Regions from separate parts of the Paenibacillus sp. OSY-SE genome, predicted to be linked through region 1. Evidence: riboswitches for the same ligand, from Rfam matches in the RefSeq annotation. Region 1 holds a riboswitch; each other region holds the start of a gene.

Evidence for each region. A riboswitch is a leader RNA that binds a small molecule or an ion and turns the genes downstream of it on or off. The one in region 1 is predicted to bind cyclic di-GMP.
Region 2: linked by a shared signal. The riboswitch ahead of A372_RS0114780 (4'-phosphopantetheinyl transferase family protein) and the one ahead of A372_RS33445 (glycosyl hydrolase family 18 protein) in region 1 are both predicted to bind cyclic di-GMP.
Region 3: linked by a shared signal. The riboswitch ahead of A372_RS0118685 (CAP domain-containing protein) and the one ahead of A372_RS33445 (glycosyl hydrolase family 18 protein) in region 1 are both predicted to bind cyclic di-GMP.
Region 4: linked by a shared signal. The riboswitch ahead of ggt (gamma-glutamyltransferase) and the one ahead of A372_RS33445 (glycosyl hydrolase family 18 protein) in region 1 are both predicted to bind cyclic di-GMP.

The regions. Positions count from the first base shown of each region.
Region 1 is NZ_ALKF01000159.1:4,325-11,731, reverse strand. It holds gene moaA (GTP 3',8-cyclase MoaA) at 37-1,053, shown strand; gene A372_RS33445 (glycosyl hydrolase family 18 protein) at 1,257-5,135, opposite strand; cyclic di-GMP riboswitch class I at 5,244-5,328, opposite strand; gene A372_RS0106920 (hypothetical protein) at 6,533-7,407, shown strand, end outside.
Region 2 is NZ_ALKF01000182.1:9-7,415, reverse strand. It holds gene A372_RS0114785 (non-ribosomal peptide synthetase) at 1-5,143, opposite strand, end outside; gene A372_RS0114780 (4'-phosphopantetheinyl transferase family protein) at 5,168-5,878, opposite strand; cyclic di-GMP riboswitch class I at 5,967-6,056, opposite strand; gene A372_RS0114775 (helix-turn-helix domain-containing protein) at 6,161-6,676, shown strand.
Region 3 is NZ_ALKF01000189.1:70,872-78,278, forward strand. It holds gene A372_RS0118680 (SdrD B-like domain-containing protein) at 270-4,622, shown strand; cyclic di-GMP riboswitch class I at 4,730-4,821, shown strand; gene A372_RS0118685 (CAP domain-containing protein) at 5,103-6,191, shown strand; gene A372_RS0118690 (class D sortase) at 6,307-6,975, opposite strand; gene A372_RS0118695 (MBL fold metallo-hydrolase) at 7,102-7,407, opposite strand, start outside.
Region 4 is NZ_ALKF01000188.1:84,042-91,448, reverse strand. It holds gene A372_RS0118230 (polysaccharide deacetylase family protein) at 1-579, shown strand, start outside; gene A372_RS0118225 (methyl-accepting chemotaxis protein) at 700-2,745, opposite strand; gene ggt (gamma-glutamyltransferase) at 2,849-4,564, opposite strand; cyclic di-GMP riboswitch class I at 4,664-4,756, opposite strand; gene A372_RS39095 (hypothetical protein) at 5,434-5,556, opposite strand; gene A372_RS0118205 (helix-turn-helix domain-containing protein) at 5,947-6,309, opposite strand; gene A372_RS0118200 (helix-turn-helix domain-containing protein) at 6,620-6,982, opposite strand; gene A372_RS0118195 (hypothetical protein) at 7,117-7,407, shown strand, end outside.

The DNA.
Region 1 (7,407 bases):
CGCCGGAATAGCATGAAGAGAGAGGGAGGCTGTAATATGACCATAGAACCCATGCGTGATCAGTTGCGCCGACCGATACGCGATTTGCGCATTTCAGTCACCGATCGCTGCAATTTTCGATGCACATATTGCATGCCGAAGGAAATTTTCGGTTATGACTTTATGTTCTTACCGAAAAATGAGCTGCTGACCTTTGAAGAGATCTGCCGCGTGGCACAACTATTCGCTTCTCTCGGTGTGAAGAAGATTCGTATAACTGGCGGCGAACCTTTATTGCGAAGCGATTTACCGGTATTAGTGGAGATGCTTGTTCATATTGACGGGATCGAGGATATCGGATTGACCACCAACGGTCTTCTCCTAAAGCAGTACGCCCAGCAATTATATGATAAAGGTCTGCGCAGATTGAACATTAGCTTGGATGCGCTGGATCCGGATCTTTTCGCACATATGAATGGGCGTGGGATTAAACCTGCTGCTATATTGGAAAATATTGAGCATGCGAGAAAAATAGGCTTCAAAATTAAAGTGAACATGGTTGTGCAAAAAGGTGTAAACGAACAAGAAATCCTGCCTATGGCAGCCTACTTCAAAGAACAGGGAATCACGCTCTGTTTTATTGAATTCATGGATGTAGGGAACGACAATGACTGGAGCTTTGAGCGTGTTGTCACCAAAAAGGAGATTTATGAACGACTGTGCGCTACCTACGAATTGGAACCTTTAGACCCCCATTACTATGGGGAGGTTGCACAACGATATCGATACACAGACTGTAAAGCCGAGATTGGCTTTATTACCTCCGTATCGGAGTCGTTCTGTTCGACATGTACGCGTGCGCGGTTGTCATCGGAGGGGAAATTTTATACCTGTCTGTTCGCTTCGCAGGGATTTGACTTGCGAGAACTGATTCGCGGAGGTGTGGCGGACCATGAAATCCTTGCCGCTATTCGCGGTTTGTGGGAGAAGCGGAATGACCGCTATTCGGATGAACGTACCGAACAGACGGCGATACAGCGAAAAAAAATAAACATGTCCTATATTGGCGGGTAGAAGAGGTTGCTCAATAAGTCATCTTTTGATCACGAAGTGTTTCAAGGAAAGAGAAGCTTCGGCGGCTACGGTCGTCATTCAGGTTGAAAGCAAGGAGAAGGGACTAACCCATGCAGGCCATCTATAATCATAACGGAAATACATCCTCGATTATAGACTTCCATGCACGGGTCAGCCCTGATAGATACAGCTTCGTCTTTCTATTATTCTACAAGCTTCCAGGACTCATCGCTTCCCGGAATGCTCTGTGTCCACCACTTGGCTTGATAGAGTGTGCCTTCATAGCGGACTAAGTCGCCTTCTACATACACAGAGCCCGGCACGTAATCCACACTGCCATCTTCATTTGGAATCACTTCTTTTTTCCATGCTTGCGAGGTATCTGGCGCTTCTCCTCGTACCCACCATTTAGCCGTGTATTTGTCTCCTTTGTAGATGACCGTATCGCCTTCTAGATAGATCTTGTTCGGATCATAGGTATCCACAAGTTCATCCGTAACGGTAATATGGCGTTCTGCAGATGCTTGCAGGCCTTGGCTGTCTTCTACGGTGTATACCAACTCATATGTTCCTGGAGCAGAGGAATCAACCGTTCCTTCGATCACGATGCGATCGGTCAGGTCGCCATCCTCTTCATCCGTAGCGGTAACCCCTTCTCTCGGATCGAAATGATCGCCAACAAGAATCGTTTTATCCGTTGCGCCATGAATCACAGGCTTGTTGTTAATCTTTTCTGCAACGGTGATAGTACGTTCAGCAACCGCTTGCTGCCATTGGCTGTTCTCTACGGTGTACACCAGCTTATATGCTCCTGGAGTAGAGGAATCAACCGTTCCTTCGATCACGATGCGATCGGTGAGGTCGCCGTCCGTTTTGTCCGTAGCGGTAACTCCTTCTCTCGGATCGAATTGCTCGCCAACGAAAATCGTTTTATCCGTTGCGCCATGAATCACGGGTTTTGAAGCTACCGGCGGGGTGCTTCCATTTCCGAATGTTTTGAAAATATCGGTAAATTGATATTGCGCTGTAACACCAATATTATTTTCTAGCATCGCATCCCGGTTCATGGACCAGAAGGAGGTCATGGCCAACCCTTTGTCGATCGCATGATCCACAACCCATTGCGACCATTCTGTCGTAAAGATCGGATGAGCCTCGCCCTCAAAGCCAATAGATGGCGTTGTTCCGATGATTCCATAAGCCTCTTGCTCGGTTAGATCCATGTTTGCAAATTGCTTGAAGTATTGCTTCACTTGATTCTTCGTCGAATCGACGGCTCTCAGAGAAGCGGATCCATAGTTTTCACCAGGTAGGAGTGTTCCGTTTCCATAGCACATCGTCATAACGTTCACGACTTTGACATCCACGCCGGCAGACAAGTAAGCTTCCAACACATCCAATTGAACGGAAGTCAGACCGCTTGGCAGTACAGGGAGTGTTAATACGATATCGACTCCCGTTGCATCTTGCAGCTTCTTAATCGCCTTCGCATTGGCGATATTCAGGGCTTTGTTCTGAGCGCCGCCCTCAATATCTAGGTCTAATCTGGTCAGTCCATAGCCTTGAACAAGCTCCATATACGTATTGAAGAGCGTATCTGTATCTTGAGTCACTTCCCAGAACGTAACGCCGTTCAAACCGCCTAGCGAGATCGTGACATCGCCGCCCATCTCGCGCAGTTCCCGGATAGACTGCTTAATTCCTTGATATTGGGCGTTGTCTACATTCTTTTCATTCAGGACAGAGTATCCTCCCCAGCCCCATTGCACTTTACCGTCAACGATTTGCTTCGAGATGGATTGAATAAAGCCGAGATTGAAGAATTTCACGCCTGTATCCTCTGAAATTCTGACGAGGTTAGGCGCACCGTTGTTGGAATAGCCTGGCTTAGTAACCCATGCAACCATATCCATGAACGGAGAATTGACTTGCTTCGGCCACTCGATTCCTTCACCAACCCCAAAGTTATACTCTGGAGATACCGCCGCTTCGACAACCGTAATCGTGCGAGCTTTTTCTGCCGTTAATCCTTGTGAATCCGTTACGGAATACGTCAGCTGATACTTGCCAGCCAGATTGGTGTTTACTTCTCCCGTCACTGCAATGCGCGACGTTAAATCTCCGTCTTCCACGTCGGTAGCGGTTATGCCGGCCAGCTTATCGAACACGTCGCCGACTTGAATCGTGTAGTCCGATACGCCATGCAATACAGGCGCTTGATTCTTGCCTGGAGTCTCATCGCCCAGAATGAATTGTCTATTCATTTCCGGGCTGTTATTCGATACCCGCTGAACAAGTTCCATGCTTGCAATCTCGGCATCTCCCTTAAGTTTGAACGTATAGGATCTGCCAGGTTCAATCGTTTTGGCGTCATAAACCGATTTCAAATCGACGACCGTATAACCGTTCTCATTGGTTACGGTTCCTGCCAAATAATCGCCGGAAGTCAACGGTCCATCGGCTTGGATGTAAAGCTTCGGCAGCTTAACCGTTTTTGCGCCTCTTTCCACGGCTCTCAATACTTGATTCGATTCGGTCAAAGACTCGTTATTGACGAGGGTAATTTCATACCCTTTATTGTCGCCCCAAGGCTCTGTATACGGTTTCATAGCAGCCGTCACGTCCAGCTTGGCATATTGGATCTCATGTGTTTTCAACGGCTGACTTCCAAAGAGGCCTTCTTTCGTCGCCTTTGTTAATTTGTCACGCTTGGCAGGGTTCGTAGTAGGGGCATCATTGGCAGCCATCCAAGCAATGACGCCGCCTAAACCGTGCGCAAGCACATATTTCGTTTTCTCATGAATGGATTTTTCATTGTCATACGTGTAGAATACGCCAGTTGTGTCATCATACAGATAGGGAGCTTTTGCAAAATCATCCCAGTATTCTTTGAGATTCGGGTATGTGGCCTTCAACTTGTCGAGATTGCGATAAGACCAAGTCCCTGTTCGGCGGCCGCCGTCCCCAAGGACGAGAGGGGATTCGCCAACCGCGCCGCGGGATGGAGTGTAATCCGCATCCTTGGCAGATAGTGCGGCTTCACCGAATAGTCCCGGATGATTCGGGTCGGATCCTTGCGACACTTTATCCCAGCCGCGAGTATAGTAAGCCGCTCCGATGACAATCTTGCTCGGCTCGGCACCTTGCTGAATCAAATAGTTCACGCTCTCGTCAATGGATAGATTGTTGCCGGTGAGCGGGTCATTTGGATTCGGATACAAGCCGGTGTGATGGCCGCTTACCTCATCCCATGCGCCGCGCATGTCATAAGTCATGATATTGGCAAAATCTACAATGTTAAATAACTTAGGCACATCAATGCCGATATCAATCTTCTTTTTGGGAGCGGGCAGGGCAACAGTCAGCTCATACGCTTTACCAAGCTCGGCTCCTTGTTTATTCAATGCGTTTTTCAAGTCTTGCAGGAGCAAAATATAATTATTTTTATCCTCCGGCGTGGCGTATTTCGTGCCTTCATCGTTTTTATTATCGACCAGATCTGGCTGGCGAACTTCAGCCGGGAACTCCCAGTCCACATCCACGAAGTCCATGTTCGTGTATTTGATGAACTTCATTACATTCTGAACCAGATTCGCCCGCTTCGAAGCATCTGCCGTTACAACGGAGAAGTCACCTGATTTGGACCATCCGCCAAGAGAGATGCCGATTTTCAGATTCGGATTTTCTGCACGCAATTGCTGCAGGGCGATAAGTGCGCCGGCATTGGCTGCATCCCATTGTACGCCATCCTGGCCGACAGGCGCGCCTACAGCCACATCCTTGTCCGTAAAGACGAGGTTGCCTTGGGCATCAAAATCGAGGAACGCATAGTTCAAGTGGGTTAATTGATCCGAGGGAATATCCTTGGGATAAAAGCTCCCTTGTCCTCCCCAGATCGACCAATCGCCATAATACATGACATTACGGATTTCCTTTGTCGAGCTCTGCTTTACAACAGGTTCCTTTGCTGCGGGAATAGTCGTTCCTGCATAGGCCGGCGCCAATGAAGATACGAACATCATAATGGTCATCACCGTCATTGCGAATAACCTTCGGGCACTCTGCTTTCTCCTTGTCTTCATCCGTGTTCACTTCCTATCAATGTATTATATTAATAGGCAGCTAGGGTGTTTCTTACTATGAGCAATTCATAAATAACGCATACGACTAATAGGGAGTGGATTCTATTAATCGGCAACTGGCTGGCATAGAATTTCTTCTTTAGCCCCTTTAGCTTTGCGTCACTAGATTTCCCTAGCTTTGCCTAGTAATACCTGTGTAAAAATGCATGCGCTTTCATTTTCGATCTTCACAGGTGGAAATAATGTTTTGACTATTCATTCTGTATGCAGAACGATGCCTGTTTGTATCGTTTAATATACAGTAAATACGCGCTTATTTAATGGGACTTAAGAATTAATTGTGAAAGGCAGCACATAGTTCGATTTTATTATTCATTTGAAATGCCAGACATGATAGAACGGCTGTGATAAGGGAGTTCATTTTTATGCCAACTCGTTTGATAATATGTCTCAGCCCAGTAACCGTATACTTCTTCTAGCATTCCTTGTAATATATTTTTACATATTTTGGGTATGTAGAAGAATCTGAGCAATAGGTCATAGGAAGGAGGAAAGGATACAATATACACCATAAAATGGTGAGAATTAACTGGTGGTTTTGCTTTGTATGCAAAGTGCATGCTTTCGAAGCGGGCTTTGCTTCGCTAAGCATCTAGGAGGTACGCCATGATGAACAAAACCATTTTAATAACTGGAGGCCGGGCTCTTGGGGAGGAGAGTTGAACAGGTAGTTGTTGGCTTATCATCAGCCGCAAGAAGTTCGCGTCTTTTTGCGCAATGAAGCAGCAGTTCAACGACTCTAGAACGACACGGAACTGCTACGGTAATGGAGTTTTTTCTTTATTTTTCCCAACCTCTCAGGTTCATAGATCCAGCTCCAATCCTAGAGCCACAAGGGATACAGGTAATTTGAGAATGGTTTCTGGTTTATTTAGTTTCGGTTGGGAAAATAATGGCGAAACCCGCGCCGCTGCGAATGCGACGATATTTTCTTCCTAACCTTGCCTGAAATGCTGGATGTCTTATCCTGCACTTTCGATTAGGATGTTCAGTTGCTAATCGCTGTCCGCAAGGCAAGTTTCGCGTATTATCAACGGCTGCAGCCACCGTGAGAGATAACGAGTGAAGGGGAGAATATCGAGGTCAAGCTGGACGGAGGCGATGCACCGGAAGGAGCCTTAATTGGACGTATCTCCTGGTATCGTCGAAGGGAGAGCTAGAGTCGTGACGGATCCGAGCACGGCCGCACTCAAGGAAGGTGAAATAAAAACAACTATGGATATTAGAGGAAATTAAAGGTATTATTATGGTTGATTTCTAAAATAAAGGAGGAAGGCGATGGAGCTATAGTTTAACGAAGTGGGGCTGTATTTTATCCAGAAAGGTGGGGTTGGAAAATGAATAAAAAGATTGCTTTTATTTTTATTCTAGCAGTTTTTTTGGTATCTAGCGTCAACGCTTATGACGCGGAGTACAGTTATGATGAGAATGGAAACATAAAGAATATCACGAATGATGATACGGATATCACATATCAGGCAGATAAGAATGGCAATATGACAAGTAGAAGTGTGAGCAAGAAGGTATACGAAAAGGTGACAAACAGTGATTTTAAAAACGTAAACAATGCCGGCAAGGCGATTGGCTGGTCCTATGTGACGGATAGGGAAGCGGTATCCAGTTATGGCATTCAAAAGATTGGATCGAGAAATCATCAGCAAATTCAAGCTTCTAATATGCCTATTGGAAGTTCGATTGGCATTAAGCAAACGATTTCTATTTCTGCAGATTCAAATAAATACCTACGAGGTATGAAAAGTTCTTTGAAGATTGAACATCTGCAGAATGCGGAGGCAATAATGGCGCTCGAATTTGTGGATGACAATGGCAAGGTTATCGAAAGAGTTGCTAAAAAAAGCACGTTAACGAGCAATTTCTTTTATACAATAAGTGAGAAAATAGGTAGTGTTCCCGATAATGCAAAAAAAGCAGTCATTCAATTAGTGATTCACGCAACGGGAAGCAATGCCGCCGGCGCGATAACAATTAGGGGTGTTGATGTTACTTATGATTACGATCCTTTCTTTAATCTACTCATGAATTATGATTTCCAAGGGGAGGGAATCTCAACGATAGGAGGTACAATCTCAGATTACTGGGATGATGCAGACAACACCTATTCTTCTAGGCTCTATATCGAAGGGGATAAAGGCGGAAAAAGAAGCCAGGTTGTAGGCCGCCATCATGACGGCGGAAGCAAAGAAATATATAT
Region 2 (7,407 bases), on a different contig from region 1:
TCATGTAATCCGGCAGGTGTGAGAGCAGATGCTGCCTGATGTCAGCAGCCGTCAATGTGCCTTCAGCTACAATGTACGCACACAGCGCCTTTTGCCCCGCTGATTCCTCGATATCCGTAACGAGCGTTTCCTTCACCAGCTCGTGGCTGCGGATTTGCGCTTCAATTTCGCCCAATTCCATCCGATAGCCGCGAATTTTGACCTGATGGTCTTTACGCCCAAGGAACTCGATGGTGCCGTCTGGCAGCCACCGCACAAGGTCCCCCGTCTTATACAGCTTCTCGCCAGAAATGAACGGGCTATCAATGAAATTCTCCTGCGTCAGATCATCTCGGTTCAAATAGCCGCGAGCCACGCCGTCGCCGCCGACCCACAGCTCGCCTGCCACGCCAATCGGCTGCAGCTTGCCGTAGCCGTTCACCACATAAGCTGTCGAGTTCGCAATTGGCATCCCGATCGGGATTGAGCCGTCCCGTCCCTCCGTAATCTGGTAGCAGCACGAGAAGGTGGTGTTCTCTGTCGGACCGTAGCCGTTCACAATCGCGATCGGCGCACACGCGTGCAGCACACGATAAATATGCTTCGGCGACAAGACATCTCCGCCGACGAGCAACGTCCGTACCGGTGCGAACAGGCGCTCATTCTTCTCCACCAGCTGGGTAAACAGCGGCGAAGTGAGCCACATCATTGTAATGCCGTGCTGAGCGATGGCGCGCTCCAATTGCTCTGCATCCAGGATCGTCGTCTTATCCACCAGCACGAGCCGAAGTCCATTCAGCAGCGCTCCCCAGATTTCAAACGTCGAAGCATCGAATACGAGCGAGCCCGTCTGCAAAATGCAGTCATCCTCTTGAAACGTCACGAAGTTCGTGTTCTTCACCAAGCGAACGACGTTGCGATGTGTGACCATAACTCCTTTTGGCTTGCCCGTGGAACCAGATGTGTACATCAAGTAAATCAAATGGTCTGCATCATTCACATGCTCCAGGTTATCTATCGATTCACGGGACAGCTCCGGATCGGAGAAGCCAATGCGCTGCAAGCCTTCTGGCAGACGCTCAGCCAAATGTCCGCTTGTCAGCACGATAGCAGCGCCGCTATCCTCCAGCAAATACTGAATCCGTTCCTGTGGATAATCGGGATCGATCGGAACGTAAGCTCCACCCGCCTTCATAATCGCGAGCACGCCGATAACCATCTCTGCTGTCCGTTCCGTGAACAGACCTACCGGTTGTTCGGGTTTCGTCCCTTGCTGCCGCAAATACCGGGCCAACCGGTTCGCTTCCGCGTTAAGCTCTCCGTACGTCAGCTCCCGTTCACCCGCCACCAGCGCGATGCGCCCCGGCGTGATGCGCGCCTGTTCCTCGAACAGAGCATGCACAGTTGAATTACGCGGATAATCTGCCTCCGTCTGATTGAATTCGTGAATCAGCTGCTGCTGTTCTTGTCTGGTTATCATCTCCAGCTCGCCGATCTTGCGCTCCGGCTGTTCCGCCGCTTGTGCAGCCAACTGCACGAAATGCTCGGCCATCCGTTCCACCGTTGCCTGCGTGAACAGCTTCGAACAGAATTCGAAGTTAAGCGATAATGATTCCTCGTTCTCCACCGCTTCCAGCGTCAAATCGAACTTCGACGTTCCATTGTGGTAGGGTACCGACACGAATGCTGCGTCCCCCATCTGGAGCGATGTATCCCCCATGTTCTGCATGACGAATACCGTATCGAACAGCGGATTCCGGCTCACATCCCGCTTCAACTGCAGACGATCGATCAAGCTGTCCAGCGGATAATCCTGATGCTCGTACGCCGACAGAAGAGTATCTTTCATTTCTTCCAAGTAAGCGGCGAACGTTTTTTCACCTTCCGGGTAGCTTCGAATCGGCAGCGTATTGACGAACATGCCCATCATCCGGTTCAGATCAGCATGTGTCCGTGCAGCAATCGCACAGCCGACGATGACGTCTTCCTTGTCCGCATATTTGGAGAGCAGCACGTTGTAAATGGACAACAGCGCCATATATAGCGTCGTTCCCTGGTCAAGGGCCATCTGCTTCAAGCCTGCAGCCGCTTCAGCCGGCAGTGTCACACGCACGATGTCCCCCTCGAACGATTGCACGTTCGGACGCGGGGAATCGGCTGGAAGCTCCAGTACCGGAAGCTCTCCCTCCAGCACGCGCAGCCAATGCCCTTCATGTGCGGAAATATCCTGCTTCCGCTGCGACTGCCATTCAGCGTAGTCTTTATACTGCAATCGTACTGGCGTAAGATCCTTGCCCTCGTACAGTGCCGACAGCTCTTCTGCAAAGATGCTGAGCGACGTGCCGTCAAATACGATATGGTGGATGTCCAGCAGGAGAACATAATCATCTTCCCCGAGCTTGGCCAATGCCGCCCGGAACAGAGGCGCCTCGTCCAGTTGGAATGGCTGGACAAATTCGTCGGCCAGCTCTGCTGCGGTGCGGCCTTCCGCTGCGATGAGCCGCATCCGGAAGCCGGTGTGAGCACACACCTTCTGGATAACTTCATCCTGCTCCCAATGGAACGAGGTCCTGAACGCTTCGTGGCGTTCCACTAGCCGATTCAGCGCCTGCTCGAGCCGTCCGGCGTCTAGCTTGCCCTTCACCTGGTACACGAGCGGAATGTGATAGGCCATGCCGACTCCGCCCCGCTGCTGCAGCGCGAACATACGCGTCTGCGCCGGAGCGAGACGATAATGCGGCTTCGCTTCCGCTGGCTCAATCGCCTCGAACCGTCCTGCTTCGCCCTCATCGATCAGCGCGGCCAGCTTGCCGATGAACGGATTCGCGAACAGCTCCTTGAAGGACAGCGTGACACGGAATGCGGCCGCAATCTTCGCCTGCAGCTGAGCCATCTTCAACGAGTGCCCTCCCAGTTCGAAGAAATGGTCCTTCGTTCCGATTGGCGCAATGCCGAGCAGTTCCTCCCACATGTACGCGAGCTTGATTTCCGTCTCGCTGACAGGCGCCGTATAGCCGGCGGCAGCCCGCTCCCGCTTCTCTGGCTGCGGCAGCTTCGCCCGGTCGATCTTACCGTTAATCGTAAGCGGCATCCGGTCCAGGAACATGAAATAGGCAGGCACCATATATTCCGGCAGATGCTGTGACAGATACTCCCGGATTTCGGCCGCCGTCATACCGCCTTCCGCCACGATATAGGCGCAAAGCGCCTTCTGACCCGGAGTCTCTTCGAAGTCGATGACAATCGATTCAGTCACCTGCTCGTGAGCATGAATTTGCGCTTCAATCTCACCAAGCTCCATCCGATAGCCGCGAATCTTCACTTGGTGATCCTTACGGCCCACAAATTCAATACTGCCGTTCGGCAGCATCCGCACAAGGTCGCCCGTCTTATAAATCCGTTCCCCTTGCACAAATGGGCTATCGATGAACTTCTCCTGGGTCAGCTCCTCCTGATTCAAATAGCCGCGCGCAACACCCTCGCCGCCGACCCACAGCTCGCCTACCGCCCCTATTGGCTGCAGCTTGCCGTACTCATTCACGACATAGGCAGTCGAGTTCGTAATCGGTGTACCGATGGGTATCGTTCCATCCACCTCGTGCTTCAACTCGAAAGAGGTGGAAAACGTCGTATTCTCGGTTGGGCCGTAAATATTGGATATCGCGATTGGCGCACACTCTTTCGCCGCGCGGTAGAAATGCTTCGGCGACATCAGTTCTCCACCGACGAGCAGTTGGCGGAGCGGAGCGAATATGCGCGGGTTGCGGTCCACCAATTGAATGAACAGCGCCGTCGTCAGGAACATAATCGTCACGCCGTGACGGATAATGGCTTGTTCCAGCTGCTCTGCATCCAATATCGTCGTTTTATCAACCAACACCAGTCCCAATCCGTTCAAGAGCGAGCCCCAGATTTCAAAGGTCGATGCATCGAACACCAGCGATCCCGTCTGCAAGATGCGATCGTCTTGGCCGAACTTCACATAGTTCGTATGTTTGACCAGCCGGATGACATTGCGGTGCGTTACCATCACACCTTTCGGCCGGCCTGTCGAGCCTGATGTGTAAATGATATAGATAAGATCCTCCGGCTGATTGACAGGGGACAGATTATCCTCCAGCTCAGTGGCAAGATCCGGGTCGTCGATGATGACGCGTTCGATTGCGCCGGATAAATAATCGGCCGCTAGCCGGCTCGTCAGTACCAATTGAGTGCCGCTGTCCTCCAATACGTATTGAATGCGGTCCTGCGGGTGATCGGGATCTAGGGGGACATAAGTTCCTCCTGCTTTTAAAATCGCCAGTATCCCTATGACCATTTCCGCGGTTCGCTCTGCCATAATACCGACGGTTTGCTCACGGGTCACCCCCTGCTTCCGCAGACGGCGGGCTAATTGATTCGCCTTTTTGTTCAATTCCCGGTATGTGAGCTCCCGCTCGTCTTCTACAACAGCAACTCGGTCTGGAGCTTGAAGCACCTGCTGTTCGAACAGTGCCTGTACCGTGAAAGTCTTCGGATATTCCACTTGCGTCCGGTTCATATCATGAATCAACTGTCGTTTATCTTGTTCCGTCAGCATTTCCAACTCGCCGATTGTTTTCTGCGGATGCCGTGCCGCCTCTTGAAGGAGCTGCATGAAGTAGACCGCCAACCGTTTTATCGTCGTTTGCTGGAAGTGATTTTGTTCATAATAAATCGTAAATATCGGTGATGTCACACCATCTGCGCCAGCATATTGAAATCTGCCGTGCAGCCCGCTTACGTCTTGGTCCTTCGGAAGCTCGGGACAGATTCCGGCGCCGCACCAGCAATAAGTCGCAACGCCACCGTCCTCTAATGCTGCTGAGCAAGTCATGCTCACTGTGTCAGCGCAGGACGACAGACTGTCATGAATGCTCACGATGCCAGCTATCGTTACGTCGCTCTGGCTAACTATGGTATGAGCGCCTTTGCCGTTCTCCGATCCCACAACATGAAGGGCCACTTGTTCCGAGTTGTAAAACCGGGAAAGCAGTGCAGCCCAAGCCCCGCAAATAACGGATTCCAGCTTGACGGAATGCTCGCTCGAACGCTCGATCAAGAGGCGTACCGTATCCGCCGGCAGCTCAAAAGAATGTGCGTCGTGTCCGGCCAACTTTTCCACTGTCAATTGAATTGAAGCCAATCTATGTCCACTCCTTTATCTCGTTCAACGATAAATCATAAATCGATGAGTCAATTGTTCCACTGTTATGTATTCTACTTGCTTGGTGAACTCTGCATGCTGTGCACAAACCGCCATACTATAGCCTGCTTCAACCCCGGAGTATTGTTTTACATAGTAATCGTCAACACTCCATACGGGATCGCCATGCGGTACAGCAGCGGTTTCTGTCACGATTTCGAGCAAGCTCGGAAGCATGCCAAACCCCATTCCGATCGCCTTGAGACAGCTCTCTTTCGCCGTCCAAATGGTGAAGAACCGTTCCTGGCGCGCGCGATCACCGTCTGTACATGTGAGCATATCCCACTCGCGCGGCGCGCATATAAGACGAGCCACATCCATATCCCACTCTCTCATTCGTTCAATATCAATTCCGATTGGCGCATCATCAACCGCAGCCACGACGATATTTCCTGAATGGGAGACGTTGAAATAAACGGGATTCCCTTTAAGATAGGGCTTGCCGTATTCATTGGTGCGAAAAACAAGCTCATCGTTTCGCTGTCCCAATTTACGACAAAGCAGACTGCGGACCAGAATATCCGCGACGACCAAGCGCTGCCGCTCCTTCTGCTTACGGAGCCTGTCCAGTCTTTTGTATTTTTCAGGAGTAATATGCGGGATTAGTCTGTCAATCAGCCGGTTCATCTCATCGTGAGGAGAACCACCCTCCAATTTCACCAAGACAATATTCATAATCCGATTCATCCTCTAAACGCAAAAAAAAAGACTATTGTCCCCAATAGCCTCGTCACCAAATAAATGTTGATGTACCGCAACATAGAATGGCAACCCGGCCGCCATAATCCGCTTGCTGGATGTTAGGCCCGAGGCTTTGCGTCCTTACCTTTCGATAAGTTTGCCTTTATCAAGTTATATTTCGGTTTTCATACGTATTTGTTTACACATCCACTCACTGGAAATGAATACCTTTGTTCATGAAGACCTATACTAAAATAAAATCTCAAGTGAGTGAGTATGATGAAAAAACTATCTATCTCCAACAATCATGGCTGGGACGAGCCAACACTAGAACAACTGGCTTCCAGCTTGGACGATGCTCAACTCGCCAATCGAGTGCGGGCCATCCAACTCATCATGTCTGGTGCTTTCGCCAAAGACGTAGCCGCGCAGTTGGGCATCCATCGCCAATCCGTATCCGTTTATGTCAAGCTGTTCAACGAAGGTGGCATGGAGCATTTACTTGCCCGCAGCCTCGCTCCAGGCAAACCAAGGTTGCTGTCTCCGGAGCAGGAACGAGAATTGATTCGCCGCATCATCTCCACTCCTTCGCCTTCTGCTCAAGGTGCTTCTCATTGGAGCATGCGCGATATTCATGCCTTGCTGCAGTCAGAATTTCATCTTAAAATGTCACGCACTGGCATTCGCGACATGCTGCGTCGATTAGGTCTAAAGTATACAAAACATGGTTATAAACTTGAGAAACAGATAGAACATCCAACTCAAGACCCATATAATACATCGGAACGTTAAGATGAAAACTTAAACGCCTACCTTCATTTTACTTTCGATTTTTCGACAATGCAAATCAACTTATGTCAAAAAATGATGAATTTTCGGTTATTTTAAGTTTTTTTGTGCGATACAATGCGCTTTGGAGCAGAACAATTATCCAGTTCCATGTTGTTTTCATGAGCGATAGCGATAATGTGATAAAAATGTGAACACTAACGTTTCCGCCCTTTTCCAGAACAGAAACAAGACCGCCTCTCTGAAGCAGACGGTCTTATTTTTCTATCCTACCATTTACCTATTCCATTTGGTGCTGCTGCACCCTAGACCTGAACAGTACGTTCCACGGTATACAGTCTACGGAATGCGGGTCTACGGTCTACGGTATACGGTCTACGGAATGCGGGCCTACAGACTACGCTTGAAACGCTGTAATCCTTCAGGTATTACGTTCATAGTAGGATCCTTTTCTTTTAGCACTTAGCTCCACTCTCCCCTTAGTTCAGAAACTACATTAAGTTGATACATGGCGATACCAGCGCTTGTGCTTGATTATAGCAGCACCTTTTCATTTTCCGAAAAGTAAAAACTTGAGAGCTACATCATAAGATGAATATTTCAGAAAAAGATTTTCAACATAAAGAACGCCAAAGGAGTAACGACCGGAACGGTGCAAAAATCACAACCAAAACCGTCAAACAGTCACAAGAGGAACAGTGCTAGAAATACTGCCAGAATGCTCAATCATCGAC
Region 3 (7,407 bases), on a different contig from region 1:
TCAGCTTTTTTTTGTGCGGATGCCTAACAATACGCAATTTCAATCCACGTTTCAGATTTTGTATAGATGGATCATTTAATATACCGTAGGAAAGCGCCTTGGGATACGGGTGAAACCAATCGTTTTCATGGACAAGAAGCGAAAGCCATGATGCAGGCGCGACTTGTCCCTATTTCAAGGAGGTGTGCTGCAATTATTGGCCTTAGTTTCGAGATTCAGCGCGTTACCAAGTTCAGAAATGAAAATCGAGGAAAGGAGGAACCATCCGTATGAAGAGAATCAAGAAGTTTCAGGCCATTGTATGGGCGTTAGTGCTTGTATTGAATGTCGTGCTGTCCCCTGCAGCGGCACATGCCAATGATGCATCAGGCGATGGCAGCATCATCAGATTGAGCGTGAACGAACAAGAGGTGCTGACTGGAAAGACGTTTACTTATACGATCGATTACAGTCTTTCCAGTACAACGGGAGATTTCTCGAGTGCTGTTATCGAACTCCCCCTGCCCGAAGGTGTCGAACTCGTTAATGATGATGGGAAAGGCTTTAAAGGCGACGAATTCGCACTAGGAGAGTATGACGATCAGGAGCGCAAGGTCACGTTTACCTTTAAAGCTGACACAGCGTCCGGCAAGACAGGAACACTGCAGGTCAACGCTCGTTTCCCTAACTATACAACGCCTAACGGGACGACTGCTTCAACAAATGTCGCTTTTAAACGCAGCCCTGACAGCACGCCTGTCGAGTTCAATACCGCTGCCGTCACGGCAGTCGCTTCCGCAGAATGGGCGCTCGTAAAGGAGCGGGTCGTTCCCGTTGAGGGAATTCAACCTCGGCCCGGAACTAATGTCACCTATCAAATAACGCTCAAAGATATAAAGGGAAAAAACAATTCAGAAAAATACGGAAATCTTAACGTAAGCCATGTGACCATTACCGACATTTTGCCGGACGCAGCTGCGTTCATTAAGGCTGAACCTGCGCCATCTTCCCAGAACGGTCAAACACTGACATGGGACATCGACGCCGATAAGCTGAACAACAAACCAAAAGATCGTTCCGCAACTATTCTCGTCACCGTGTCTTATCCAGAAAATGTGCTTGAACTTGTTGAAGACGACCCGCCAGTCGAAATAATTGATGAACATGGCAAAGTCGTATATAAAGGTTCCGGGGTAACAAATAAAGCTGCGGCTTCTTTGCAGCCATTGGGCGAAAATCCGCTTGATAATCTCAAAGCTGAGGCTAAACACGGATTTATAAAAGAACCTAATGGCGGCATGTGGATCTACAAACAGATCTGGGACGGCGCGGAAAAAGAACTATCAGAAGGACAGGGAGTCACCTATTCGATCGGAGGTCTCAGCAACTCGGCCAACGTGCCGTTGGACAATGTGAAGATAACCGACATGACACCCAAGGGCATGACCTTGGAGTTTATCGATCTCCCTAGATTTGCCGGAGAGCAGCTTGGCTCATACAGCTTGGAATATACGACAAATCCTGAACCCGATGAAGGAGATTGGAAAATTTGGAGAAGCGCCCTATCCTTCCTTTCTGAGTATAGAGTAGACGCCAAAGATCTCCCTTCGGTAAAGCCTGAGGAAATTAAAGGTATTCGGCTCGTATTCGGCAATGTTCCGCTTCATTTCCAGCAACAAAATGCACTGCAATTGCGTTATACGTTCACGTCTTACAAGGACGTGGAACAAGACGGGTACAAATACGGAAGTTTCCCGCTCTTAAATCAAAAATTTCCCGATAACAAATATGGATATTTAGACGAGGAAAATGGTCTGCCATCCGATGAAGAGGCTCGTTTCCACAACAAGCAATGGAAGCAGATCATTAACTATGCCAAGTTGGAATACGGATATGGTACGGAACGGAAAGAGCATTGGGATGCAATCAAGGCTCTCGCCGTTGCCGAACGTCCGCTCATTCAAGTGGAGAAATATGCTAATGGCTCCTCATTCAAGCCAGGCGACAAAGTCACGTATACACTCAAAGTGACGAATAAAAGCCCGAACGGCGTACCTTTTAAAGATCCGATCGTATCTGACTTGCTGCCGCGAGAGCTGGAGTATGTAGAAAGCTCTTGGAAGTTGGATATGGAAAAAAGCGCTGTGCCAACTCCAGATTTCAAACGAGAAGATCTCAACAGCCAAGGAAGCAAGCTCATTTGGACGTGGGGTCCAGACACCTTTACTCTGGAGCCGAACAAGACGCTCATCATTACATTCGACGCCAATGTGAGCACAGGCGTAACGACAGGCGCGATCGATAATGAAGTGGAAGTTACATCGGCAACGCAAACTTATGTGAACAGCTTCCCTAAAAACTTTGACAACCAAAAGTTCAAAGATGGCAAATGGTACGTCTATAGCAATGTAACAATCAACGTTAATTCGGCTACCAATCTTGAAGCGGTGAAGTATGTGCAAGGCGATCTGGACAACGGACAATGGTCCAAATATCCGGCTATAGGAACCGTCTCATCCGGTGGCAAAATCAACTACAAGCTGGAAGTAAAAAACTCCGGTACTGTTGACGTAAAAAAGGTAACGATCGTTGATGTTCTTCCGCGTAAAGGCGATATCGGCGTAATTGACAGATCACCGCGTGACAGCAAGTGGAGCCCTATTTTAACAGAGGCGATTAAGTACGAGAATGTGGACGTCTACTACAGTACAAGTAACAATGTATCCATGACGACGGGCTCGTGGAGCACCGAACCGCCGCAAGATCTGACGACGGTAAAAGCTCTGAAATTCGTGTTTGCGCAGCAAACTGCTTTAAAACCTGGGGAAACGAAAGTGCTGGAATGGACGATGCGGTCGCCTGTTGGGGCACCGGTCGGAGATGAGGAGATCGCATGGAATTCTTTCGGCTTTACGGCTTCACGGACCGACACAAATACCGACCTGTTGCCAGCCGAACCGCTCAAGGTAGGAATTAAAATCAAGAATAGTCCGAAGGCTGAGATCGGCAATTATGTTTGGTTTGACAAAGATGGCACCGGAATTCAGACGAATGATTCCCATTTAGGCGTCAACGGCGTCAAAGTAGAATTATATGACGCCGACAGTAAGGAACTTCTGGAAGCCACGTTGACAGGTGACGATCATAAAGGGAACCCAGGCTACTATCTGTTTACAGGACTAGATAAAGGTAAATATTTTGCAAAATTCCATCTTCCAGAAGAGTATACGGGGTTCACTAAACAAGGTGCAGGCGATGACAGGAACCTTGATTCCGACGCCAGGCCAGAAGGCACGACGGACATCATTGAGCTCAATAGAGGCGATAAACGCCATGACATCGATGCCGGATTAGTAAAGAGAAAACTCCCGCCTAACCCTGAACCGAAAAAGGGAGCAATCGGAAAATATGTCTGGTTTGATACGAACGGCAATGGAATTCAGGACGATGGGGATACTGGCATCAACGGTGTTACCGTGGAGTTGTACAACAATGAAGGCAACAAGAAGCTCGCTTCCACAGTAACCCGCTCCGTATACTACAGTTCAGTTACGAATTCGGTCTATGATCCTACAGTAACGGGTTCTGTGTATGATCCGACTGTGACTGACTATGTATACAGGTCCGGCTATTATCTCTTCGATAACTTGGATGCAGGCGATTATAAGGTCAAATTCTTTGCACCGGACGGTTATACCTTCACTCTGAAAGACACAGGCGACAATAGGGCACTTGATTCCAACGCTTATAAGGACGGGTGGACAGATGTCATAGCTCTTGCCCAAGGTGAGCATAACATGACAATCGATGCGGGACTCGTTCGCAAACCGGTAGATCCAGTTGAACCTAATAAAGGTTCCATCGGTAATTACGTCTGGTTCGATGCGAACCGCAATGGGATTCAGGATGACGGGGACACTGGCATGAACGGCATTACCATACAACTGTACGATACTAACGGCACATGGTTAAGATCAACGGTGACAGAATCGGTATATAAAGACACGGTTACCGGCGCAGTGTACGAATCAGGCAAACCTGGATACTATCTCTTCGATAACTTGGATGCAGGCGATTATAAGGTCAGATTCATTGCACCGGACGGCTACACTTTCACTTTGAAAGGTGCAGGAGACGATCGTTCACTTGATTCCGACGCTTATAAGGACGGGTGGACAGATGTCATAGCTCTTGCCCAAGGCGAGCATAACATGACAATCGATGCGGGACTGATTCGCAAACCGTCGGCACCAGGCCCAGATCCCGATCCTGATCGACCAGGCGGGTCAGACAATTCCGGAGGGGATCCATCTACACCGAATCCAACGACGGAGCCTGATAGACCGTCTGAGCCATCTAATCCGGATTCAGAACGAGACGAACCTTCCGATGTCAATTATCCAGGAGACAACACTGAAGGAGAACAAGATGAAAATAACGATGACGCTAATGATACCGAGATAGATGGCGATACCGACTCCAAGCCAATAACGGATGAACAGCCAAAATCCAAACCAAAAAATATGGATACGCTGCCTCAAACAGGCGAAGAATCCCCTGTCACACCTGTCATCGGTGTCATCTTATGTACGTTAGCTCTCGTCGCATGGTTAGCACGAAAAAAATTGTTCGCGCAAAGCTAACCAAATAGCCGTCAAGGAAAGATGCCTCACGGCTTGTAACTGCCCAAAATAGTATGTACAACCTTTTCTGATTCATATATAGTGTAAATAGTTACATTGATATTCGAAATGGATAACGGCAAACTCTAGCGAAAGCAGAGGACGCAAAGCCACGGGTCTAATGCATGTGTATACATGCGATGACAGCCGGGTTGCCCTAATTGCGACATTTGTCGTCGCGCTTATTTGAGCGCCGCCGTTAGGGCGGCGCTTTTTGTCGTCGCCCTAACATACCGTTATTCATCTCATTCAAGCATAAATCTTAAAAGTGCGTGTTCAAAAAGGCCGGTTGTCAGCACCGAGAAGGTTACAGGAACTCGAAGCGTATGCTTCCGAAGCGAGCTTTGCTCCGCAAAATTTGTAAGGAGCAGCGCAGTGTAGGCGAGACTACATGAGCAGCGGACTTTTTGAACAACCTCTAAAAGAATGGGAGATGGTATTATGTCGAAACGTGTTGTTTCAATATTAGGCACTTATAACGCTGCGGTATACAGACGACAGCATTATACACAACGAGGAAAGTGGTATGTACCCTTATTCGTCACCATTATGATTGCGGCCTTGTTCTGTTCCTCTCAATCAGCACATGCAGCCAATAAACATCCCGCGACTGCATCAAGCGGCTCATCTGACCTTTATACCCAGACGATTGTGAAGTCAAGTTCGAAGAACCAAACTGATTTCATTGTGCAAGGCGTATCCATCGGCATGAGCGAACAAGCTTTGATTGATGTGTTAGGAGAACCAGCCCGCAAAGATGTAAGCGAATACGGCTTTGAATGGTTTATCTACAATCACAATTATAAGCGGTACTTGCAAGTCGGCGTAAATAACAGCAAAGTAGTAGCTCTCTACACGAACGCCCAAGATTGGACATCCGCGAGCGGCATTCAATTTGGTTCGACGAAATCAGAGGTGGAAGCTGCACTCGGCCCCGCACTCACCAAGATAAAAAAAGGGAACACCAATTATAATTACAAAGACAACGGCGGCAAGCTGAGCATTCATCGAGTTGGCGACCTGTATGCAACCGTATTTTACGATTTGAACCAGCAGGGCACGGTTACGGCGATTCAGCTTATCGCTGCGGAAACGGAATTAGCGTTTAAAGGATACTACGGTACGCCTAGTGAACGCTTGCGTGAAAGCTTTGAACGGGAAGTGTTCGATCTGACCAATGCTATCCGCGTGCGCTACGGCAAGGAACCATACGAGTGGAACGATGTTATTGCGGATACAGCACGCAAACATAGCACAGATATGAAGAGCAGAAATTTTTTCAACCATAACGACCCTGACGGAAAAACACCTTTCGATCGGATCAAAAAGGACGGCATCACTTACAAAGTGGCTGGAGAAAACATTGCAGCCGGCCAGACAAGTGCCATCTTTGTCCACGAGGACTGGATGAACTCTAGCAAGCACCGCAAAAATATAATTGGGGATTATGAACAACTGGGCGTCGGGATATCCTTCGGGGGCAAATCAAATGTGTTCTACACGCAAAACTTTTATACTCCAAATCTTTGACGCCACGCTCCGGACAAGCATGTTACGGACAAGCACGCACAGCCGCCGCATGAATAAGATGTGGCGGCTTTCATTGCAGCTTTCCGCTCCAACTTTAAGTGCGTAATCAAAATGGTCACTTTTCAGCACCGAGAAGGGCCTTAATAATGAGCCGATGTGTCGGATTATCCATCGGTTCGCAAGTAATCAGCGTCAATTGCTTGTCATCCTTGTTCTGATCAAGCACGGACAAGTCTTCCGGTTCGACTATAAACTTCGTATTCACCTTGTATACATAAGTGTTGTTCGTCGTTTCGATCTTAATTTCATCGCCGGCTTCGAGTTCGTCAAGCCGATTGAAGTGCCGTCCGAATGTTTGGCTGCGGTGACTCGCTAGAACGAAGTTCCCCGTTGTGCCCGGCGTGCGATTCGGCACTACGACCCCACTTCCATGCTTCAACGACTGTGCTGTGGCTCCCGCAAGCATCGGCTCCCGCAAATCGATTTTCTCAATCGAGATGGCGCCATATAAAGGTATGCCGTCTATCATCACTTCAGGATCTGGAGCTGGTTCTGGAGTTCGTACATCAGATGTAGGGAGGGATGCTTTAGAGAGTAGAGGCTGTGCCAAGTTATCCGCGTAAGAGCTTTCCTTCGGAATAGCGTCCCATTCGGTCAGCAAATGCAACTCTCGCTGTTGTTCCACATACTGCACCCACTTGGGATAAAAGATTAATATTAAACCGACAAGCAGCAACGTGAGCGCAGTTACGTTCCATATTTTCATTTTGACGCGTGTGTTCATGGCAATGATTGCACTCCCTTTCCACGTTAAAGTGCGTGATCACAAGTGGACTTTTCGAACAACCTCTTAAAGTATGACCTTATTATGTTTACGCAAATGGCGCTATTCTGATTCGGATGCAACACGCTATCTGTCGGATGTTGTTGTCCATTGCCATGTATGCAGCGGTTGCAGCTTCTGCGCCAGCCCCCGACGCTCCAACTCCAGCAGATGAGCGATCATCTCCCCCATAGCGAACCGGAACTGATGCACCGTCAACCGCTCCAACGAGCCGAACCAAGTGCAGCACAGTTCATAGGCTGTGCGAGGCTCTGTCAAGGAAGCGGCGATCCCGGCGAGACGCTCTTCGTGATGGCGCAGCAGTTCCTCGATGCGAGAGGAATAGTGACTGAACGGATGGCGATGACCCGGCAGCGCCAGATTGACTTTCAG
Region 4 (7,407 bases), on a different contig from region 1:
TCCCATAAATACGGTCCCATCGACGCTGGGGGGAAAACGAAGCCAATGCTGACCCGTCATCTTTATTTGAAAGATAAACAGCGGGTGGAGAACGATGAAGAGTACATTGGGCGCATTACGGGCGATTTAGCGACAGCTGAGAAGCGATTGCACCAAGAGCTTGGCAACACGCAGGGCATCATCGCCTTTCCTTACGGGGCTTTCAATAAGGATGTGATCGGGGTCATGAATTCGCTTAAGATCGAGCTCTCCTTCACGATCAAGAAAGGGATGACGACGCGAAAAGACAAAAATGCATTCCGGTTCGACGCAGGGAACAGCAAGCAATCGCCGGAGGACTTAATTAAGCTGCTTAAAGAACAAGGAAACGGGAAAGACGTCGGCAAGAACCCGAACGTTCCCCTGAACGTTACGGTCGACGGCAAGGAAGTCCGCTTTACGAAGAAGCTTCCGAGTATGAAAGGGAACGAAGTCATGATTCCATTGCGTGAGTTCTGCAATTTATACGATATTCGAATTGACTGGAACAACAAGAAAAAAAAGGTTACTCTTTCGACTTCACCAGCTCCGAATGCCTAAGCCTATCGAAGAAGACGCAGCCATCCAAGGCTGCGTCTTTTTTTTGCGAAAAAATAAATGGAGAACAGGAGCCTCGAAGCATTTCGAAGCATCACCGTTCTCCATATCAGACCCTAATCGCTATACCTTAAAGCGCGACACATGCGCCTGCAGATCTTCCGCCATCTTGGCCAGCGCCGTGGACGAGGAACTGACCTCCTCCATCGCGGCAAGCTGTTCTTCGGTTGCAGCGGACACATTCTGCGTGCCTTCCGCGGATTGCTCAGCGACCGCCGTAATTTGCTGTACCCGGTTGACCGCTTGGTCGGTATCCTGGGACATTTGATGCGCATAGACACTTACGTTCTGAATCTGTTCTGCGACCTGTCGGATCGCCTGCAGAATCTGTTCGAAGTAGTCGCCAGCTTGTTGGACTACGTCGATGCCGACTGTCACTTCCTTCGTTCCCTGCTCCATCGATTGTACGGCTTGATTCGTCTCCGATTGAATCGCATCAATTAAGGTTGCAATTTGCTGCGCATACTGTGCCGTCTGCTCAGACAGATTCTTCACTTCGCCGGCAACGACAGAGAATCCGCGGCCTTGTTCGCCAGCGCGTGCCGCTTCGATCGACGCATTGAGCGCGAGCAGGTTGGTCTGCGAGGCAACGCCGTGAATGACCTGTGCGATGCTGTCGATCTCCGCGGACCGCTGCCCGAGGCGCTTCACGATCTCCGCAAGCTGCAGCACTGTATCATGGATGGCGCCCATCTGCTTCGTCATCGATTCCATCGATTGATGGCCTTCTTGCGCGCTGTCGGAGGCATTCCCCGCTGAATCAGCCACCTGACGGGCATTCAAGGCAATTTGTTGCACGCCAACCGACACATCATGAATGGATTGCACGCTATTTTCTACATTGCGTACTTGTTTCTCCGTGCCATCCGCTACTTCCTGAATCGTAACGGCAATATGCTCGGTCGCCTTGCTCGTATGCTCCGCATTGGCGGAGAGCTCTTCAGCGGACACTGCCACCTGCTGCGCCGTGGCGTTAATATCCACAATAAAGCTGCGTAATTGCCCCACCATCGTGTTGACCGCCTGTGACAACATCCCCACCTCATCCTTGGTACGGACAGATAGCGGTTCAACGGTCAATTCGCCAATCGACACCTGCTCCGCTACAACAGCCACTTTAGCAATAGGTCTTGTAATACTGCGGGATAGGATGATTGCGATGAACATGACCAAGATAGTGACGAAGAGCATGATGACCGTAACATTGGTCTTCATCGAAGATACAGCCGAGGTAATGGACGTTTCCGGTATATGCAAATAAAGGCCGTACCCAGTAGCCTGAATCGGGGAATAGGCTACCACGTAGGATTCACCGTTATCTGTATAATGGTAAGAAGATGCCTCATTCTCCTGCTTCAGCAAAATGCCGCCCAAATCCGAAGCAAGCTCAAGTTCGCTCACTTTTTTTCCGAGCCATTCCTTGTTCGGATGCAGCTGAATCTGCCCCAAATTGTCGACTATGATCGGATAGACCGCTCCGTTATCGATGTACAGATCCTGCAGAAAGCGATCGGCGAACGCCTCGAAGTTAATAAGACCGGTCAGCACTCCGATGACGTTCTCTTGCTTCCCTTTGACCGGCGATGCGACGATAATGGAGCGCTTGCCTGTCGTCTTCGCCAATATAACGTCGGTATAGCTTGATTTGCCTTTCAATCCGTTCTGGAAAAATGGACGCTCAGACAAGTCGATGCCGACACTGTCTGGGAACGTATCCGCAATTACGATGCCGTTTGAACCGATATATGTATTGCCGTCAAACACGTTCGCGCTCTTCGTAAATTGTTGGATAAACTCAGCCTTCGCCGCTTGGTCAGTTGAACGAATGTCTGTAGTGAGGGACAAAATGTCCATTTGCGACATGCGCTCCGTTAACCATTGATTCATAATAAGCGACGTACTTGTAACTAATTTCACGTATGATTCTGTTTGTTTGTCTACCAACTGCTTCGAACTGAACTGATATAAATACAGGGATGTAAGCAGCAGCGGAATTAATGCGACGATGAGAAACCACGCCGCCAGCTTATTTCCCAGCTTCCCAGTAAACCGTGATAACAACCCGTTTCTAGCCATCGCTTTGTTGAGAAACGGTTCCAACTTTCCCATCGGTTTCATCTCCATTTCCTACCTCTAGCGCCGTCATTGCGTTGCGACGGCAGCAGACTGCCGGTACTTGCCCGGCAGTCTTCCGTCTCACACATCCATTTAATTAATAGCCTAGCGCCGCTCCTTCGCCCCGCGGATCGGCACCGCCGAATTTGACGTTGGTGTCCGGATTAATCAGAATGACACCCGATTGGCCAACCGTATCCGTGTATTCGGCAATCGGCTGCACCGGATGGCCGCGCTTCACGAGTTCATCCCGTACCGCCTGCGGAACGCGTCCTTCCATCTTCAGATCGTTCGACGAGGATCCCCAGTTGCGTCCATGCAGCCATCTCGGCGCTTCGATCGCATCCTGCACTGTAAATCCGAAGTCGACAATTCGCGTAATAAGCGCCGTCTGTGTCTGCGGTTGCCCTTCGCCGCCCTGCGTGCCGTACAGCACATATGGCTTATTTCCTTTTAAGAGCATCGCCGGATTCAACGTATGGAACGTGCGCTTTTTCGGTTCCAGCTTGTTAATATGGTTCGGGTCCAAGGAGAAGAAGCTGCCCCGATTTTGCAAAATAACGCCGGTGTCCTTAGCGACGACGCCTGCACCATAGTCAAAGTAATGGCTCTGAATCAAAGATACGGCGTTGCCGTCCTTATCCACGAAGCCAAGCCATACCGTATCCCCTTTTGGATCGAGCGGCTTGACGGATTCTGCCGCTTTCTTCATATCAATGCGGGCAGCCATGTCTTGGCCATGCTGCTTAGACAACAGCTGGTCAAGCGGAATATCAACGAAATCAGGGTCAGTCAGCCACTTGTCCCGATCGGCAAATGCCTGCTTGGTAGCCTCCACGATAACATGGTAATAATCGGCCGTGCCTTCACCCATACTCTTCACATCAAAGTTGTTCAAAATGTTGAGAATGGACAATGACGCCATGCCCTGCGAGTTCGGCGGAACGTTGTACGCTGTATATCCGCGGTAATCGACAGAAATCGGCTTCACCCAATCCGCTTTGTGCTCGGCAAAATCCTTATTCGTCAGCACTCCGCCATTTTCCTGAATGTCCTTGACGATTTTATCGGCGATTTCACCTTTATAGAAGGCGTCTGCCCCTTTGTTCGCAATTGTCTGCAATGTCTTGGCCAAGTCCTTCTGCACCATGACTTCACCTGGTTTATAAGCTTCCCCGTTCGGCTTCAGGAAGGTGTCACGGAAGCTTTCGAAGCGCTGCAGGTTTTTCAATTCCTTGTCGCTTGTATCTAGATTCAGCTTCGTCCAGTACTCCTGATTCGGAGTTACCGGGTAGCCATTTTCCGCATATCCAATGGCCCGTTCCAGCACTTTGTCCCATGGCAAATGGCGGTCCATCGACTTTTTAGCATATTCATAAGCTTCTCCCCAGCCAGATACCGCCCCCGGCACAGTGTTGGCCGCAAGATATCCGCGCGATGGGATTTTGTCATACCCTTTATTTTTATAAAAATCGATGGTGACGTTCTCTCCCGATCGCCCGCTCGCGTTCAGCGCCTTGACTTCTTTCGTCTTGGCGTTGTAGATCAGCCAGAAGCTGTCTCCGCCAATGCTCGTATAGTGCGGATAGACGACGGCGAGCGTGGATGCGGCCGCAATGGCGGCTTCCACGGCGTTGCCCCCATCCTCAAGCGCTTGCAGAGCCGCCGCGGATGCCAAATAGTGAGGCGTAGTTACCATTCCGTTCTGAGCCATCGTCGTCGGACGGTTGGCTGCACCGGCTGCTGAGAAGGAAGTCACAAAAAGCAGACAAGACATTAGCAACATAGACCACTTTTTAAAAGTAAACCGCATGATTACGTCATTCTCCTTCCATCGTGTGCATATTGTAGAATCAAGAAAATAAAAAAAGGCGCCCCCATTGTCACCTTCTTCATCATAAGAATCAGGATGGCAGGCAACAGGCTGGCATCATCTGCCGGAAGGAAGACATTAGCCCCTGTAGCTTTGCGGCACATTCTCTCGAACGGTGTGCCTTTTTCTGTTATTACATGATTATTTATTCATATATTCATATACATAATTGAAAATTATCCTCTTCTCGAAACCTATCACTCAGAAGCGGCCGCTCCTTCACTATCATTTATCGGTTATTGCAGTGAAATTATGTATATTGCATGTCTCACATTTCCAAGATTGTCATATATCACGAGTTGTGATCAGTAACGAAATGTTCCGTTCGTGCAGTGGCATCACACTTCGGTGATTCGCTTCAACCGCCCCTTTGCTTCATTCTCCCCTTCCATCAGAAGGAGGCGGCTCCCTTTGTGCGTTCGGTTCACTCTCCTCATTGGCTTACGTCATGCCGTTCGCGCAAGATATGACCGTCTGTCTTTTCCGTAACATATCCCTCCTGTGGTCATGTCATTTGTGTATGATATTACGTGTACCTTTTCCTCGACGTTATCACTCCTGATTATATGGGAGAGTGCACATAAGGGCAGGGTAAGGACAGGGCTCATAAGCCTTCTCACCGAGTACCGCTTCACAGTACTGCCTCGAGCCTTTTGCAAGAGCCCCAAAGCCCAATCGAGCACAATAAATCAATATGTCCAAGTCGTGCACAACAACACTAATTCCTTGCAATACACTCAGTCGTGCACAACATATCTGCAATACGTCGAATCACGTGCATTTCACGAATGCAACGGAACCATAGGGGTTCAGACTCGCTCCAGCTGCACCACAACGAGCGCTTCGGGACCGCGCGCGTTGCCAAGCTTTGGGCAGTGTAGCAGCTGAGCGCTGCTTATCGGTGACCAAGCGTATTGAAGCAGCACTGCCATTGGAAAACATCCAATGGAAATTCACATGTTAAGCGGAAATGGTGCAATCCACTGGAAAACCTCCGCTCAAATCAATCCTAGTCCGGTGAAGCAGCCGAATATAAGGTCATTTGACTGTACAGTATCCAATGGAAGTTTCCTTTCTCCACACAACCTCATCAATCTATTGGACGAAATCCAACAGACAGGAGCGCAGCAGCTCAAAACGCACAAAAGCAAGAAGGATTAATCTACATATGAGCATCCGATGTTATCCCTCCTAGATACAACAGAAGCCGAAGAAGAAGAAGACATCACAGTCACGATTAAAAAGGAAGAAAAACTGTCATCTGAATGAAGGGGAAAGTGAGACGATACAAAAAAGAGGCCTTGCGGGCCCCTTACTCCATTTTATGTATTCATTCTGCGGTCAAATGTCGCGAGCATATCTGTGGCAATGCGATGGACAAGCTTCACGTCGTCCGGTTCCCTGCCCTTAAGCAGCTTCACATGCAGCTCAAGTGTGCCGGCGATACCGAGACGTTCGGCGTCTACGTTGGCTGTATCGAACGCGAAGAAATCCTCAATACTTACGTCAAGCGCCCGAATCATCCGCTCTAGCGAATTCAACGAAATATTAATGCTGCCGCGCTCGGCACCTCCGATGTACGAAGCCTTCATTTCACATTTGTCTCCGAGCTCCGCTTGGGTATATCCTTTGAACTTGCGCAGCTGTCGAATCCGATCTCCTAAAAATATTTTCAAGTCCGCCATTCCGTTCACCTCATCTTAAGCATATAAGAAAGCTATCGCGATCAAAATACCATTATGAATGCCATTATTGTTTTTATTATATATAAATGTTATTATGTCAATATAGAAGTAATATATGTCTTCGAGGTATTCATACCCTCGATGGTATCCTTCCTGACTGTATGGGAGAGTACACATAAGGTCGTGACACGGAAGCCTTATCACCGAGCGCTAAACTTGGCCCCTCCCGTGACTGGACTCTCACCGGCAAGGAGATGCGTGCTTCTGGGCACGCCAATCCAAAAAAAAGAGGCTTTGCAGGCCCCTTCAATTATGTATTCATTCTGCGGTCAAACGTCTCTAACATATCTTTGGCAATGCGATGGACAAGCTTCACGTCGTCTGGCTCCCTGCCCTTAAGCAGCTTCACATGCAGCTCAAGTGTGCCGGCGATACCGAGACGTTCGGCGTTTACGTTGGCTGTATCGAACTGGAAGAATTCCTCAATGTTTACGTCAAGCGCCCGAATTATCCGTTCTAGCGAATCCAGTGAAATATTAATGCTGCCGCGCTCGGCACCTCCGATGTATGATGCTTTCATTCCGCATTTGTCCCCGAGATCCGCTTGGGTATATCCTTTCAGCTTGCGCAGCTGTCGAATCCGATCTCCTAAAAATATTTTCAAGTCCGCCATTCCGTTCACCTCATCCTAAGCATATAAGAAAGCTATCGCGATCAAAACACCATTATGAATGCTATTGTTGTTTTTAATATATATAAATGTTATTATGTCGTTATAGAAGTAATATATGTCTTCGAGGTGATCGTGTGATACCTAGAATCCACAACGTTCAGGACGTCGTGTTGTGTAATGAACGGGATGAACACCTATGGTACCAATTTAAGGCGATGTACATGCTTGGGAATGAACAAATCGTTGTGCTTCATAAAGGGGACTTCAACTACGGATTCGAAATTATGGAACAAGACAAGAGCAGTTATCTTCAACAGCTGTCATATCATCGAATCAGCATATTAAAAATGAAGTATCCCACCGTGTTTCACGACCTCCAAGAATCGACCATCACACACACGGCTCCGCTAAGGCTGATTGCCTTT